Regions from separate parts of the Kocuria tytonicola genome, predicted to be linked through region 1. Evidence: riboswitches for the same ligand, from Rfam matches in the RefSeq annotation. Region 1 holds a riboswitch; the other holds the start of a gene.

Region 1 (7,662 bases):
AGGAGGTCTCCGAGCCCGCGGGTCTCGCGGCACTCGTGTGCGCCGTGGTGGGTTCCGTGCTCACGTTCGCCTACAGCGCCCGCTTCCTGTGGGGCGGTTTCGCCCGCAAGTCCGCCCGCTTCTCCGAGCTCGACGCCGCTCCGGACGGCCAGTCCGTGATCAGCGAGTTCACGCCCGCGCCCTGGGCGTTCCTCCTGGCCCCCATGGTCCTGGCGGCCGCCACCGTGGTGCTGGGGCTGCACCCTGCACCGCTGGAGGCGGGCATCGCTCCCTACCAGGAGCTGTTCCCGCACGCGGAGGACGCCCACGTCCACCTCGAGCTGTGGCACGGACTCACCCCGGCGCTCGGGCTCTCCGCCCTGATCATCGCGGCGGGCGCGCTGCTGCACGCGGCCCGGCGCCCGGTCTCCGAGCTCCAGAAGCGGCTGCCGTCCCTGCCCACCGGGGACTACGTGTACCGCCGGATCATCAACGTGCTGGACATCGTGGCCGTGTGGCTCACCGGCCGCACCCAGCGCGGTTCGCTCATGTTCTACCTGTCCGTGATCCTCGTGACCGCGATCGTGGTGCCGCTCGTGGCGCTGTTCTGGTACGAGACCCCGCCGCTGGCCGGGTTCCGGTACGGGGACTCGCCGGCGCAGGTGGTCACCGGGATCGTGATGGTCGCCGCCGCCCTGCTGGCGCTCACGGCCGGCAAGCGGTTCCTGGCCGTGCTGCTGGTGTCCGTGACCGGCTACGGCCTGGCGCTGATGTTCGCGCTGCACGGCGCGCCGGACCTGGCCCTGACCCAGATGCTCGTGGAGACCATCTCCCTGGTGGCCTTCGTGCTGGCCCTGCGCTCCCTGCCCGGCCCCCTGTGGAACCGGCGCAAAGCCGGCCACCGTGTGTTCCGGGCCGTGTTCGCCGTGGTCTTCGGGCTGTTCATGATGGCCCTCGCGGTGTTCTCCCTGTCCTCCCGCACGGCCGAGCGGATCTCCCTGAACATGCCCCGGATGGCATACGAGCTGGGTCACGGGGAGAACGTGGTCAACGTGATCCTCGTGGACATCCGCGCGTGGGACACCATGGGGGAGATCTCCGTGCTCACCGTGGCGGCCACCGGCATCGCCTCCCTGATCTTCGTGAAGGGCCGAGGGGACCGGTTGCGCAGCGAGCGCCACCTGCTGGACTCGCGTCAACTCAAGGCCCTGCGGGGCGCGGACTCCGCGGCCCACTCGCCGCAGGCCAGGACCCAGGAGATCGAGGTGGCCCGGCGCTTCACGTCCCGCCCGGACGCGGATCCGTTCCTGCTGGCCGGACGCACCCTGGCACCGGAACGGCGCTCCATCGTGTTCGAGGTGGTCGCCCGGCTGCTGTTCCACACGTTCATGATCGTCTCCCTGTACCTGCTGCTCGCCGGGCACAACGACCCCGGGGGTGGATTCGCCGGCGGCCTCATGGCCTCGCTCGCCCTGACCCTGCGCTACCTGGCCGGCGGCCGCTACGAGCTCGAGCGGGCCACTCCCGTCAACGCGGGCTGGATGCTCGGGGCCGGTCTGGGCATCGCCTCCCTCTACGCCGTGGCGCCCGTGCTCTTCGGCGGGGCGGTGATGGAGAGCCACACGTTCGAGTGGGACCTGCCGCTGTTCGGACACGTCAAGTTCGTCACGGCCCTGATCTTCGACGTGGGCGTGTACCTGATCGTGGTGGGCCTGGTGCTGGACATCCTGCGCTCCCTGGGCGGCCGCATCGACGAGCGGATCGAGCGCTCCGCCGTGGACCGGGAGAGGCAGCGCTCGGGCCGTGGCTCCAGGATCCGCCTGACCCGCAGCGGGGCCACGATGACCGCCCGGCGTTCCGACGATCCCGATGTCCCGGAGGGCTCCATGGTCTCCGGCGACGAAGTCTCGGAGGTGCGGCAGTGACCGTGAACCTGACCATGCTCGTGGTGATGGGCGTGCTGTTCTCCGTGGGGGTCTACCTCCTGCTGGAGCGCTCCCTCACCCGCGTCCTGCTGGGGCTCATGCTGCTCACCAACGGTGCGAACCTGCTGATCCTGCACACGAGCGGAGTGCCCGGCGCCGCGCCGCTCTACGACAAATCACTGGGCGGCTCAGAGTACTCGGACCCCCTGCCGCAGGCGCTCGTGCTCACGTCGATCGTGATCTCGCTGGCCACCACCGCGTTCCTGCTGAGCATGATCTGGCGCTCGTGGGTCCTCGCCCGCCGGGACGAGATCCAGGACGACCTCGAGGACCGTCGCGTGGCCCAGCAGTCCTCCTACGACGCCGAGGACGACGACGCCATGCCGCAGGACACCTCCGAGTTCAGCCACGGTGACGCGCGGTTCACCCCGTCCCGGCACAACGCCGAGGAGGCCACGGAGTCGCCGGGTCACCACAGGGTCGAGAAGCGGCAGCGGGACGACGGGAGGAGCACCCATGAGCACTGATCTGGCGCAGCTCGCACCGCTCGCCGTGCTGATCCCGTTCGTGGGCGCGGCCGTGAACTTCGTGGTGGTCCACCGCAACAGGCTCCAGCGCACCGTCACCGTGGGCACCATGGTGCTCACGCTCGTGCTCAACGCGCTCATGCTCGCGGACGTGTGGAACCAGGGGCCGCAGGCCGTGCACCTGGGGGGCTGGGCCGCGCCGTACGGAATCGTGATGGTGGTGGACCAGCTCTCCGCCCTGATGCTCGTGGTCTCGGTGGTCGTCTCCCTCACGGTGCTCGTCTACGCGGTGAGCGAGGGTGTGGCCGGCGGGGACGACGAGGGCCCCATCTCGATCTTCTACCCCACGTTCCTGCTGCTCGTGGCCGGGGTGTCCAACGCGTTCCTCGCGGGGGACCTCTTCAACCTCTACGTGGGATTCGAGATCCTGCTGACCGCGTCCTACGTGCTGCTCACCATGGGCGGCACGGCGCAGCGCATCCGGGCGGGCGTCACGTACGTGGTGGTCTCGGTGATCTCCTCGATCCTGTTCCTGATCTCGCTCGGGATGATCTACGGCGCCACGGGAACCGTGAACATGGCGGACCTCTCCGTGAAGCTCGCGGACCTGCCGCAGGGCACGCAGATGCAGCTGCACCTGATGCTGCTCATCGCCTTCGGGGTCAAGGCGGCGGTCTTCCCGCTGTCCTTCTGGCTGCCGGACTCCTACCCCACGGCGTCCGCTCCCGTGACCGCGGTGTTCGCGGGACTGCTGACCAAGGTGGGCGTCTACTCGATCATCCGCACCGAGACCCTGCTGTTCCCGGGACGCCAGATCAACGACCTGCTCATGTGGGTGGCCCTGCTGACCATGCTGGTGGGCATCCTGGGTGCTCTCGCCCAGATCGACATCAAGCGCATGCTCTCGTTCACGCTCATCAGCCACATCGGCTACATGATCTTCGGCATCGCGGTGGGCACCCCGCAGGCGCTGGCCGCGGTGGTCTACTACATCGCGCACCACATCGTGATCCAGACCAGCCTGTTCCTCGTGGCGGGGCTGATCGAGCGGCGCGGCGGCTCCACCAACGTGGACCGGCTCGCGGGGCTGCTGAAGATCTCGCCCCTGCTGGGAGTGCTCTACCTGATCCCGGCGCTGAACCTCGGGGGGATCCCCCCGTTCTCCGGGTTCCTGGGCAAGGTGGGTCTGCTCGAGGCGGGCATCAGCAGCGGCACGTGGCTGGACTACCTCCTGGTGGGGGTGTCCGTCCTGGTCTCGCTGCTCACGCTCATGGCACTGGTGCGCGTGTGGAACCGCGTGTTCCTGCGCCGCGTGGACGACGCCGAGTACCCGGACCCCGTGCTGCGCGCCACCACCGCGCAGGGCCACCGGCCGCGCACCTCGCGGGTGGTCGCGGGCAAGCCCGGCAGCAGGTTCTCGGGCGCGGCCCCCGTGGTCCTGCTCCCCAAGACCATGGTGGGTGCCACGACGGCGCTCGTGGCGGTGGGCGTGGCCCTCACCGTCCTCGCGGGGCCGCTCTTCGACCTCGCGGGCAGCGCCGCCGACAACCTCGTGCACCCCGACCGCTACACCGAGGCCGTGCTCGCCCCCGTGGGCGAGGGCGGCGTGAGCGAGGAGGCCCCGTGAGCACGTCCGCCGTCCGCCGGCAGTCCCGCAACTCCCTGCGCGCCGAGCTGCCCCTCATCCTGTGGCTCGTGGTGGTCTGGGGCGCACTGTGGGGGGACTGGAGCCCCGGCAACCTGGTCTTCGGGCTGATCCTGGCCCTGCTGGTCACGCGCCTGCTGGTGCTGCCACCCGTCCGGCTCTCGGGCAGGTTCAACGTGGTGCACTTCGCGCTGTTCGTGGTCACGTTCGTCTGGCAGGTGGCCAAGGCCAGCCTGGTGGTGTTCCTGGTGGCCCTGCGGAAGGGACCCCGGGTGCGCAACGCCGTGCTGGGGACCCGGCTGCGCCAGAACAACGACCTCCTGATGACCGCCGTGGGGCACACCATGGCGCTGATCCCCGGGTCCCTCGTGGTGGAGGTGGACCGGGGGAACGGCATCCTCTACTTCCACGTCCTGAACATCGCCACACCGGCGCACGCGGAGGCCTTCCGCCGCTCCGTCCTGGACACCGAGGCGGCCTGGATCCGGATCATGGGCTCCCGGGAGGACCTCGCGCTGCTGCCCGTGAAGGGGGACCCGGGGCGCACGGAGGCCTCGGGCGCGGTGGAGTCCCCCACCGAGAACATGCAGGAGGCCGGGAACGGCCCAGGAGAGGAGCGCTCATGACCGTGTTCGACGTGGCCGTGTGGGTGTGCGGTGTCATCCTGGCGCTCGCCGCCGTGGGCACCCTCTACCGCCTGGCCAAGGGGCCCTCGCTGCTGGACCGGGTCATCGCCACGGACGTGCTGCTCGCCATCGTGGGCGCGGCGCTCGCCGTGGAGATGGTCTACCACCACCACACCGACAACATCGTGCTGCTGGTGATCGTCTCCCTCGTGGGCTTCCTGGGCTCCGTGACGGTCGCGCGCAACGTGGGACTGGACCGCTCGTGAACTGGCAGACCGTGGTGGACGTCGTGGCGCTCGTGTGCCTGGTGGTGGGATCCTTCATGTCCCTGGCGGCCGCGGTGGGTCTGGTGCGCTTCCCCGACCTGCTCTCGCGCATGCACGCGGGGACCAAGCCCCAGGTCTTCGGGCTGCTCCTGCTGCTCACTGCGGTGGCACTGGAGAGCGGAGAGCCCCGGATGGTCCCGCTGCTGGTCCTCGCGTGGATCTTCCAGCTGCTGACCGTTCCGGTGTCCGCGCACATGGTGGGCCGCGCCGCGTACCGTTCCAAGCACCTGCACGAGGAGAACCTCGTGGCGGACGAGCTGCGGGACGTCGTGGCGCGCGCCGGGGACGAGTCCGGCTGAGGGTGGCATCCTGCCGCCTCCCCCGCAGCGGTGTCCCCGGCCACGCGCCGAGGTTCGTATGCTGGGGTAGGAACACGACGCCGTCGCCCACCCTGCGCCGGCGGCACTCACGAGAACCAAGGAGAAACCCATGAACAAGGCGATGGACCTGCTCGGCACGGCCGCTTCCCTGGGCGGTGTGGCCCTGTCCAACAAGGCGCTGACCGTGGTCTGGAAGAAGGTCACGGGCAACGAGCCCCCCGCCAAGAACCCGGACGAGGACGAGGCCTGGCGGGACATCATCCTCTGGTCCCTGCTCACGGGCCTGGTGGGCACCGTCATCAAGGTGGGCATCTCCCGCCAGGTGGCCAAGATGCAGTCCGAGGACAACGACTCCGCGAAGACCTCGCAGACCGAGATCTGATCCGCGTGACCGCGGCCCCCGGGCTACGGCCCGCACCGCACGACGCCGCACGGCCGGGTACCCCGCGTACCCGGCCGTGCGTCGTCTAGACTGGGGGCTCAACGACAGGGGAGCGCCGCAGCGGCGCTGAGAGTGCGCGCGAGCGCAGACCCTCGAACCTGATCCGGTTCATACCGGCGCTAGGGAGTCGAGCATCTCAGGGGCACGGACGCACGGGCGTCCGCAGTCCCTCCCCTCCTGGAGTCTTCAGGAGGATCTTCATGACGCAGGTACGCAGCACCACCGCACGCACGTCCCCGGGCCGGGGGCCCCGCACGCAGTCGTGGCGGGTGGTGGACATCGTGGTGGCCGCCGTCCTGGCGGCGGTGTGCGCGGTGATCTTCTGGATGTGGTCCAACCTGCTGTACCCCGTGGTGTCCACGAGTGCCGTGGCGTACCCGCCCTCGGCCGGTCTCATCTCGGGCGGCTGGCTCGTGGCGGGCACCCTCGGCGCGCTGATCATCCGCAAGCCCGGCGCCGCACTGTTCTGCGAGTTGCTGGCCGCCGTGCTGGAGGGCTTCCTGGGCACGCACTTCGGCTGGACCGTGGTGATCTCGGGCCTCGTGCAGGGCCTGGGCGTGGAGCTCGTGTTCCTCCTCACCGGGTACCGGCGCTTCGGGCTGCTGGTCGCGACCCTCGGCGGAGCCGTCTCCGGGCTGTTCCTCGGTGTGAGCGAGGACATCATGTACAACTACGAGTGGGCCGCGGACCAGAAGGTGGTCTATGCCGCTCTGACCACGATCTCCGGCGCCGTGATCGCCGGTGCCCTGATGTGGTTCGTGGTGCGGGCGCTGCAGGCCACCGGGGTGCTGGGTGCCCTCGCGTCCGGGGCCGCGCGCCGATGACGGCGGCGGGGCCCGTCCCCGCGGGTGCGGCGGTGGAGCTCCGCCGTTTCGGCTGGCACTACCCCGGCCGGCAGGACGCGAGCCTGAGGGAGGTCACCACCACCGTGGCGCCGGGGGAGCGGGTGCTGCTGCTGGGCCCCTCGGGGGCGGGCAAGTCCACCCTGCTGCAGGCGCTCGCCGGGGTGGAGCAGGACCCGGACGGCCAGTCCGGCTCGGGCGAGGTGCTCGTGGACGGGGCGGACCCCCGGGACGCCCGGGGCGCCGTCGGGTTCATGCACCAGGACCCCGAGACGCAGGTGGTGCTCTCACGCGTGGGGGACGACGTCGCCTTCGGGCTGGAGAACCTGGCCGTGCCACGCGAGCAGATCTGGCCGCGCGTGCGGGACGCACTGGAGCGCGTGGGGCTGGACCTGCCGCTCGAGCACCCCACCACCGCGCTGTCCGGCGGGCAGAAGCAGCGCCTCGCGCTCGCCGGTGTGCTCGCGATGCGTCCGCGCCTGCTGCTGCTGGACGAGCCCACCGCGAGCGTGGACGGGCAGGGCGCCCAGGAGCTGTGCGGCGCCGTAGCCCGGGCCGTGCGGGGCGAGGGGATCACCCTGGTGGTCGTGGAGCACCGCGTGGCCCTGTGGGAATCCGTGGTGGACCGGGTGGTGGTGCTGGACGAGCACGGCCGCGTGGCCTTCGACGGGCCCACGCACGAGACCCTCCACGAGGCCCGGGCCCTGCTGCAGGAGCAGGGCACGTGGGTTCCCGGCTGGGTCCCCGAGACCCGCACGCCGGCGCACCGCTCGGACAGCCGTGCCCCCGCCACCGGCACCGGCCCAGCCTCCCGTTCCCCGTCCGTCGAGGCCCCTGCCACAGTTCCTGTCACTGCAACTGCAACTGCAACTGCAACTGCGACTGCGACCCCTGCGGCGTCCGACGGCGCGGTGCTGCTGAGCGCGCGGGATCTCGCGGTCTCGCGCGTGCAGCCCACACGGCGCGCGGTGGCGCGCAGGCGACGTCGTGCGCGGGCGGCGTGGCGGCGCGGCCGGGAGGCCCCGGAGCC
Region 2 (7,662 bases), 800 kb from region 1:
CCGCGCCGCCGAGGCCCAGGCCGCCCGGCTGCGCGAGGCCGAGCGCACGTCGCACCGGGAGGACGACGACGAGGACGAGAACGGTTCGGCGTCCAGCAAGCGGCGCCGCCGGCGTCGTCGCGGGGACGAGGACATGGAGCTCGTGGACGACTCCGACGGCTCCGTGACCCGCGTGCGCGCACCGCGTGGCGCCTCCGAGGGCACCGGCAGCGACGAGGTGACCGGCGTCAAGGGCTCCACGCGGCTCGAGGCCAAGCGCCAGCGCCGTCGTGAGTCCCGTCAGTTCGGACGCCGCCGCCACGTGATCACCGAGGCCGAGTTCCTGGCCCGCCGGGAGTCCGTGGAGCGCACCATGCTGGTCCGCCAGAAGGAGGACCGCATCCAGATCGGTGTGCTGGAGGACGGGATCCTCGCGGAGCACTTCGTCTCCCACACCCAGCAGGACTCGCTGATCGGCAATGTCTACGTGGGCAAGGTGCAGAACGTGCTGCCCTCCATGGAGGCGGCGTTCGTGGACATCGGGCGCGGGCGCAACGCCGTGCTCTACGCCGGTGAGGTGGACTGGGACGCAGCGGAGCTCGGCAACAAGCCCCGCAAGATCGAGAACGCCCTGAAGTCCGGGGACACCGTGCTCGTGCAGGTCACCAAGGACCCCGTGGGCCACAAGGGCGCGCGCCTCACGAGCCAGGTCTCCCTGCCCGGGCGCTACCTCGTGTACGTGCCCGGCGGGTCCATGACCGGCATCTCCCGCAAGCTCCCGGACGTGGAGCGCCAGCGGCTCAAGAAGATCCTCAAGGACCGGCTGCCCGAGGGCGCGGGCGTGATCGTGCGCACCGCCGCGGAGGGCGCGTCCGAGACCGAGCTGACCAACGACATCAACCGGCTGCGCTCGCAGTGGGAGCAGATCCAGGACAAGGCGCGCTCCACCAGGACGCTGGCCCCGGAGATGCTGTACGCGGAGCCGGACCTCACCATCAAGACGGTGCGGGACGTGTTCAACGAGGACTTCACCGCCATGGTGGTCCAGGGCGAGCAGGCCTGGGACAACATCGAGGCCTACGTGACCTACGTGGCCCCGGACCTGCTGGACCGGCTGCAGCGCTGGACCGAGGACGAGGACCTCTTCGTGCACATGCGCGTGGAGGAGCAGATCCAGAAGGCCCTGGAGCGCAAGGTGTTCCTGCCCTCCGGCGGCTCGCTCGTGATCGACCGCACCGAGGCCATGACCGTGGTGGACGTCAACACGGGCAAGTTCACGGGCTCGGGCGGCAACCTCGAGGAGACCGTCACCAAGAACAACCTGGAGGCCGCCGAGGAGATCGTGCGCCAGCTGCGGCTGCGGGACATCGGCGGGATCATCGTGGTGGACTTCATCGACATGGTCCTGGAGTCCAACCGGGACCTCGTGCTGCGCCGGCTCGTGGAGTGCCTGGGTCGGGACCGCACCAAGCACCAGGTGGCGGAGGTGACGTCCCTGGGCCTCGTGCAGATGACGCGCAAGCGCATGGGCACCGGGCTGCTGGAGGTCTTCTCCGAGCCGTGCGAGGAGTGCGCGGGCCGCGGTGTGCTGGTCCACGACCACCCGCTCAAGGGCCGCAACGCCCCCGCCCCCACGGACCACCGGGGCGGGCGCAACGACCGCAAGCGCTCGCGCCAGAAGCAGGGCACCCCCGCGCAGGAGAAGCCCCGTTCCGGCAACCGGTCCCAGGACTCGGGCGAGCAGAACGCCCGGGACGAGGCCACCCGCACCGCGTTCGCCAACATCGCGGCAGCCTCCTCCCACGAGGACGACGACGCCGCGCAGGACGGTTCCGGGGACGGCGCCCGCAGCGGCGGCGGGGACTCCGCACACCAGGACGGCTCGGAGCAGCACTCCGGCGGCCGTCAGGGGGGCGAGCACGCCGGTGACGGCGAGTCCGAGGGCGGCCGCCGCCGCAAGAAGCGCCGCGGCAAGCGCAGCCGCGGTCGCGCGCAGAACGGCGAGGACAACGGCTCGCAGGACGGCAGCGGCTCCGACACCGACACCGGTTCGGGGCAGGATGCGGGGGAGGGCGACTCCTCCAGCCTCACCATCCACGGCGAGGTCATCGAACTGCCGCAGGGCCAGCGCCCGCAGAAGGACCGCTCGCGGGACTCCGGGTCCGGGCGCCACGGCGGCACGAAGACCCGTGAGCAGCGGGAGACCGCCGAGGAGGCCATGACCCTGGACTCCCTCACCGCCGCGTTCTCCGGCGAGGACGCCTCGCAGGACACCGACGGCCACACCTCCGGGGGCCGCGGCGCCACGGACACGGGGTCCGGCACCGAGGGCACCCGGAACCGGGGCTCCGAGGGCACGGACGAGCGCTCCGGACGCCAGCGCGGCCGCGGACGTGGCCGGTCCCGCTCCCAGGGCGGGGCGGCATCGTCCTCCGGCGGCGCAGACGAGGGCACCTCCTCCGGGCACAACGCGGCGGCGCCGCGCACCACCGGGGTGGTGGGCGCCGCCGGAGCGGTCACCTCCGGGTCCGACGCCGGCTCGGGCGATGCCGCGGCCAGCAGTGCCGGCCGGAACGGGGCCGGTCGGGGCGCGGCCGGGAACGGCAGCGCGACCGCCTCGCAGCCGGCCGCCGAGCAGCAGACCCCGGCCAGGCGGCGTCGTGGTTCGCGGCGTGCCGTGGCCCCCGCCGCGGCACCGGGCACCGCGAGCGTGCAGAAGCACGAGTACACCCCGTCCGAGAGGACCGCGGCCCGCTTCACCGCGGCAGCGTCCGCCAATCCCGTGGCGGCGTCGGACGGTCGGCCCACGGTGGTGGGTGTGGGCGTCAAGGCCCAGGACATCACCATGACGCCCCAGGGCGAGTGATGGCCGCGGTGCGCGCCCGGGCCGTCCGGGTGCGCACCGCGAACACCACCATGCACCACCTCGCAGGAGCGCTCGGACCCGTCCGGGCGCTCCTGTGGCATGATCGGGACCACGCACACGGGGTGCCGCCGAGCGGCTGAGAACACACCCGTCGAACCTGATCTAGCTCGCACTAGCGAAGGGAATGTCGTGACCACCACGCCTTCTGCCCCCGCCCCCCGCGTCCTCTCGATCGCCGGGACCGATCCCACGGGCGGTGCCGGGCACGCCGCGGACCTCAAGTCCATTGCCGCGATGGGCGGCTACGGACTCAGCGTGGTCACCGCGGTGGTCGCCCAGAACACCCAGGGTGTGGTGGCCGTGCACACCCCGCCGGTGGAGGTCCTGCAGGCCCAGCTGGACGCCGTGGCCCAGGACGTGGAGCTGGACGCCGTGAAGGTGGGCATGCTCGGCTCCGTGCCGGTCATCGAGACCGTGGGCCGGTGGCTCGCGGAGCACCGGGCGCCCGTGGTCGTGGTCGACCCCGTCATGGTGGCCACCGCGGGCGGCCGGCTGCTGGAGCCCGAGGCCGAGCACGCCCTGCGGAGGATCCTGCACCACGCGGACCTCATCACCCCCAACCTGCCCGAGCTCGCGGTGCTGGCCGAACGGCCCGTGGCGCGCACGTGGGACGAGGCGCTCGCGCAGGGGCGCGCCGTCGCGGACACCTTCGGCACGCGGGTGCTCGTCAAGGGCGGGCACCTCGCGGGGGAGAGCACCCCGGACGCCCTCGTGGTCCCCGGGCGGCAGGAGCCCGCCGCTCAGTACGGGGGAGCGCGGGTGGCCACCCGCAACACCCACGGCACCGGCTGCTCGCTGTCCTCGGCGCTCGCCACCGTGGTGGCCCGCACGGGGGACTGGGCGGGCGGCATCGGCACGGCCCGCACGTGGCTGCGCGGTGCGCTGCGCGCGGCGGACTCCCTGCACGTGGGCCACGGCAACGGCCCGGTGCACCACATGCACCACGTGCAGGACCTCGTGGCGGACCCCGCCTTCGTCTCGGCGGCCGGCGCGGCGGACGACGACGCCGCGCCCGGGCGCTCCGGGGTGGGTCCCCGTGCGCACGGCGTCCCCGCAGCCGGCGCGGGGCAGCCCGCAGACGCGCGGGAGGCGGACGCGCGGGGCACGGCGGAGCGGTTCACGGACGAGCTCTGGGAGGACTGCGCGCCGATCCGGGAGGAGATCGCGGCACTGCCGTTCGTCACGGCGCTGGGGGACGGCACCCTGGAGCGGGCGGCGTTCGAGTGGTACCTGGACCAGGACATGCAGTACCTGGAGGCCTACTCCCGGGCACTGGCGCTGCTCGCGGCCGCGGCGCCGGGGGAGGAGATCCGGGAGTTCTTCGCGGCCGCGGCCGCCGCGGTGGTCACGGGCGAGTCCGCCCTGCACCGGGCCCGCCTCGGGGGCCGCTCCCCGGAACCGCCCTCGGCCACCACGAGCGCCTACGCCGACTTCCTGCTGGCGCGCACGGGCCAGGACGGCTTCGCGGTGGGAGCCGCCGCCGTGCTGCCGTGCTACTGGCTCTACGCCCACGTGGGCACGGAGCTCACCCGGCGCGCCCACGACGTCGGATGGGAGGGCCACCCGTTCGCGGACTGGCTGGCCACCTACAGCGACCCGGACTTCCAGAGTGCCACGGACGTCGCACGCCGCGCGGTGGACCGTGCGGCGGCCACCGCGGACCCCGCCACGCGCGAGGCCATGCGCCGTGCATTCCGGCGGGCGTGCCGCCTGGAGCTCGCGTTCTTCGCCCAGACCGCGGACGACGCCGCCGGGCGGCCATGATTGGCGCGGCTTCGGGTCATCGGGTAGTCTGGGCTGTCGGTGCCAGCCACCGGTGTGCGTCATCAGCAATGACACGCGCCCGGAAGCGGCACGCTCGGGTGAACTTCCTGTTTTGATGCGATAGCCACGCAACCGTGCGGTCGGTCGTGAACCACCGCGGCGTGATGTCTCGACATTCGCAGTGCTCCAGGAGCCCACCCGGCCATTACACGCAGTCCATAGATGTCGAGAGAAGTGAGTTCCCAAGTGGTGTACGCGATTGTCCGCGCAGGCGGCCGCCAGGAGAAGGTTTCCGTAGGAGACCTCGTGACCCTTGACCGCGTCGCCGGCGAGGCAGGCAGCACCTTCGAGCTCCCTGCACTGCTGCTGGTCGATGGGGACAAGGTCACCTCCGACTCCAAGACCCTGGCCAACGTCAAGGTCACTGCCGAGATCGTGGAGGACCTGCGCGGTCCCAAGATCTCGATCATGAAGTACAAGAACAAGACCGGCTACAAGAAGCGTCAGGGTTTCCGCGCCGAGCTGACCACGGTCAAGATCACCGGCATCGACGCCTGACCGCCGGTCCCCCGTACATTTTCCAACGAAGGTAGGCACACACCATGGCACATAAGAAGGGTGCGAGTTCCACTCGCAACGGCCGTGACTCCAACGCCCAGTACCTGGGTGTCAAGCGCTTCGGCGGCCAGTCCGTCAACGCCGGCGAGATCATCGTCCGCCAGCGCGGCACGCACTTCCACCCGGGCCTGAACATGGGCCGCGGCAAGGACGACACCCTGTTCGCCCTGGCCGCCGGTGTCGTCGAGTTCGGCACCCGCCGTGGCCGCCGCGTGGTCAACATCCAGACCGCCGAGTAGTCATTGCTTCGGACCTCAGGGTCCACCCGCCGCCACCTGAGCGTGGCGGCGACCACTGGAGGGTGGGCGCGTCTCGCGCTCACCCTCTAGTCTTTTGAGCAGAACCCCGGTCCGCCCGCCCACGGGGGACCCAGACGTCGAGGAGCCACGTGGCCAGTTTTGTTGATCGAGTCATCGTGCACGCCACGGGCGGCAACGGCGGCCACGGCTGCGTCTCCGTCAAGCGCGAGAAGTTCAAGCCGCTGGGCGGTCCGGACGGCGGCAACGGCGGGGACGGCGGTTCCGTGGTCCTCCGGGTGGACGGACAGTCCACCACGTTGCTGGGCTTCCACCACGCACCCCACCAGAAGGCGCCCAACGGCGAGCCCGGCAAGGGCGACATGCGCCACGGCTTCAAGGGCCAGGACCTCGTGCTCTCCGTCCCGGACGGCACCGTGGTCAAGGACCGCGAGGGCAACGTGCTCGCGGACCTGCTGGGGGAGGGTGCGGAGTACGTGCTCGCCGCCGGTGGCCAGGGCGGTCGCGGCAACGCCGCACTGGCCTCGCCCAAGCGCAAGGCCCCGGGCTTCGCGCTGCTGGGGATCCCGGGCGAGGAGCAGGAGGTGGAGCTCGAGCTGAAGTCCATTGCGGACGTCGCGCTCGTGGGCTTCCCCTCCGCGGGCAAGTCCAGCCTGATCGCCGCGATGAGTGCCGCACGCCCCAAGATTGCCGACTACCCGTTCACCACGCTCGTGCCCAACCTGGGCGTGGTGCAGGCGGGTGACACGCGGTTCACGGTCGCGGACGTGCCCGGTCTGATCCCCGGTGCGTCCGAGGGCAAGGGCCTGGGGCTGGAGTTCCTGCGCCACGTGGAGCGCTGCGCCGCGCTGGTGCACGTGATCGACTGCGCCACTCTCGAACCGGGCCGGGACCCCCTCACGGACCTGGACGCCCTGGAGGCGGAGCTCGCGCACTACGCCGAGGCCATCCGGGACGAGGACCCCACCGCGGTCCCGCTCACGGAGCGGCCCCGCCTGGTGGTGCTCAACAAGGTGGACGTGCCCGACGCCCGGGAGCTCGCGGACTTCATCCGCCCCGAGCTGGAGCAGCGCGGCTACCCCGTGTTCGAGATCTCCACGGCCTCCCACGAGGGCCTGCGGGAGCTGGGCTTCGCCATGGCGAGCCTCGTGGCCGAGGCCCGCGAGCAGGAGGAGGCCCGTGAGGAGCAGCGCCGCACGGTGACGGTGCTGCAGCCCGAGCCCGCGCGGCGTCGTCGGGGGAAGGACCGCCAGGAGTTCGTGATCACGCGCGAGGACCGCGCGGAGGAGCCGCTGTACCACGTGCGCGGGGAGAAGCCCGAGCGCTGGGTGCTGCAGACGGACTTCAACAACGACGAGGCGGTGGGCTACCTCGCGGACCGCTTCGCCAAGCTGGGCATCGAGGACGAGCTGTTCCGGATCGGCGCGAAGCCCGGCAACGCCGTGCTCATCGGTCCGGAGGAGAACGGCGTGGTCTTCGACTGGGAGCCCACCATGGTGGGCGGAGCGGAGCTGCTGGGCGGCCCGCGCGGCTCGGACCTGCGCCTCGAGGAGACCTCCCGTCCCACCCGCCGCGAGAAGCGGGAGCAGTTCTACGACCGCATGGACGCGAAGTCCGAGGCCCGCGCGGAGCTCGAGGAGGAGCGCCGCGCCGGGATCTGGACCGAGTCCGTTGACGGAGCCCGAGATCGCCGTCGCACTGCCGAGCAGAAGGAGACGAACGAGAAGTGACCGGCACCCCGCAGGGCACGCACCGCGAGAAGACCCCCACCGAGACGATCGACGTCTCCGCCGTGGAGCAGCAGGCCTCGAAGTCCGCCATCCAGCTCAGCACCGAGAGCCGCGGGAAGAACCGCCGCTCGGCCATCGGCAGCCGTGAGGAGCTGCCCGCCGCGCGCCGTGTGGTGGTCAAGGTGGGCTCGTCCTCCCTGACGTCGATCGAGAACTCGATCGACGAGAACGCGCTGCGCAGCATCGTGGACGCGCTCGGGCGCATCAAGGCGCAGGGCGTGGAGGTGGTGTTCGTCTCCTCGGGCGCCATCACCGCGGGGCTGCAGCCGCTGGGGCTCTCGAAGCGGCCGAAGGACCTGGCCACCAAGCAGGCCGCGGCCTCGGTGGG

The links. A riboswitch is a leader RNA that binds a small molecule or an ion and turns the genes downstream of it on or off. The one in region 1 is predicted to bind thiamine pyrophosphate.
Region 2: linked by a shared signal. The riboswitch ahead of EAE32_RS06845 (bifunctional hydroxymethylpyrimidine kinase/phosphomethylpyrimidine kinase) and the one ahead of EAE32_RS03195 (ECF transporter S component) in region 1 are both predicted to bind thiamine pyrophosphate.

The regions. Positions count from the first base shown of each region.
Region 1 covers NZ_RDEX01000001.1:701,779-709,440, forward strand. Annotated here, with positions in the region: gene EAE32_RS03160 (Na+/H+ antiporter subunit A) at 1-1,904, shown strand, start outside; gene EAE32_RS03165 (Na(+)/H(+) antiporter subunit C) at 1,901-2,431, shown strand; gene EAE32_RS03170 (Na+/H+ antiporter subunit D) at 2,421-4,058, shown strand; gene EAE32_RS03175 (Na+/H+ antiporter subunit E) at 4,055-4,702, shown strand; gene EAE32_RS03180 (MrpF/PhaF family protein) at 4,699-4,968, shown strand; gene mnhG (monovalent cation/H(+) antiporter subunit G) at 4,965-5,327, shown strand; gene EAE32_RS03190 (DUF4235 domain-containing protein) at 5,458-5,730, shown strand; TPP riboswitch at 5,827-5,933, shown strand; gene EAE32_RS03195 (ECF transporter S component) at 5,991-6,614, shown strand; gene EAE32_RS03200 (ABC transporter ATP-binding protein) at 6,611-7,662, shown strand, end outside.
Region 2 covers NZ_RDEX01000001.1:1,501,005-1,508,666, forward strand. Annotated here, with positions in the region: gene EAE32_RS06840 (Rne/Rng family ribonuclease) at 1-2,845, shown strand, start outside; TPP riboswitch at 2,954-3,047, shown strand; gene EAE32_RS06845 (bifunctional hydroxymethylpyrimidine kinase/phosphomethylpyrimidine kinase) at 3,035-4,669, shown strand; gene rplU (50S ribosomal protein L21) at 4,916-5,227, shown strand; gene rpmA (50S ribosomal protein L27) at 5,272-5,526, shown strand; gene obgE (GTPase ObgE) at 5,676-7,274, shown strand; gene proB (glutamate 5-kinase) at 7,364-7,662, shown strand, end outside.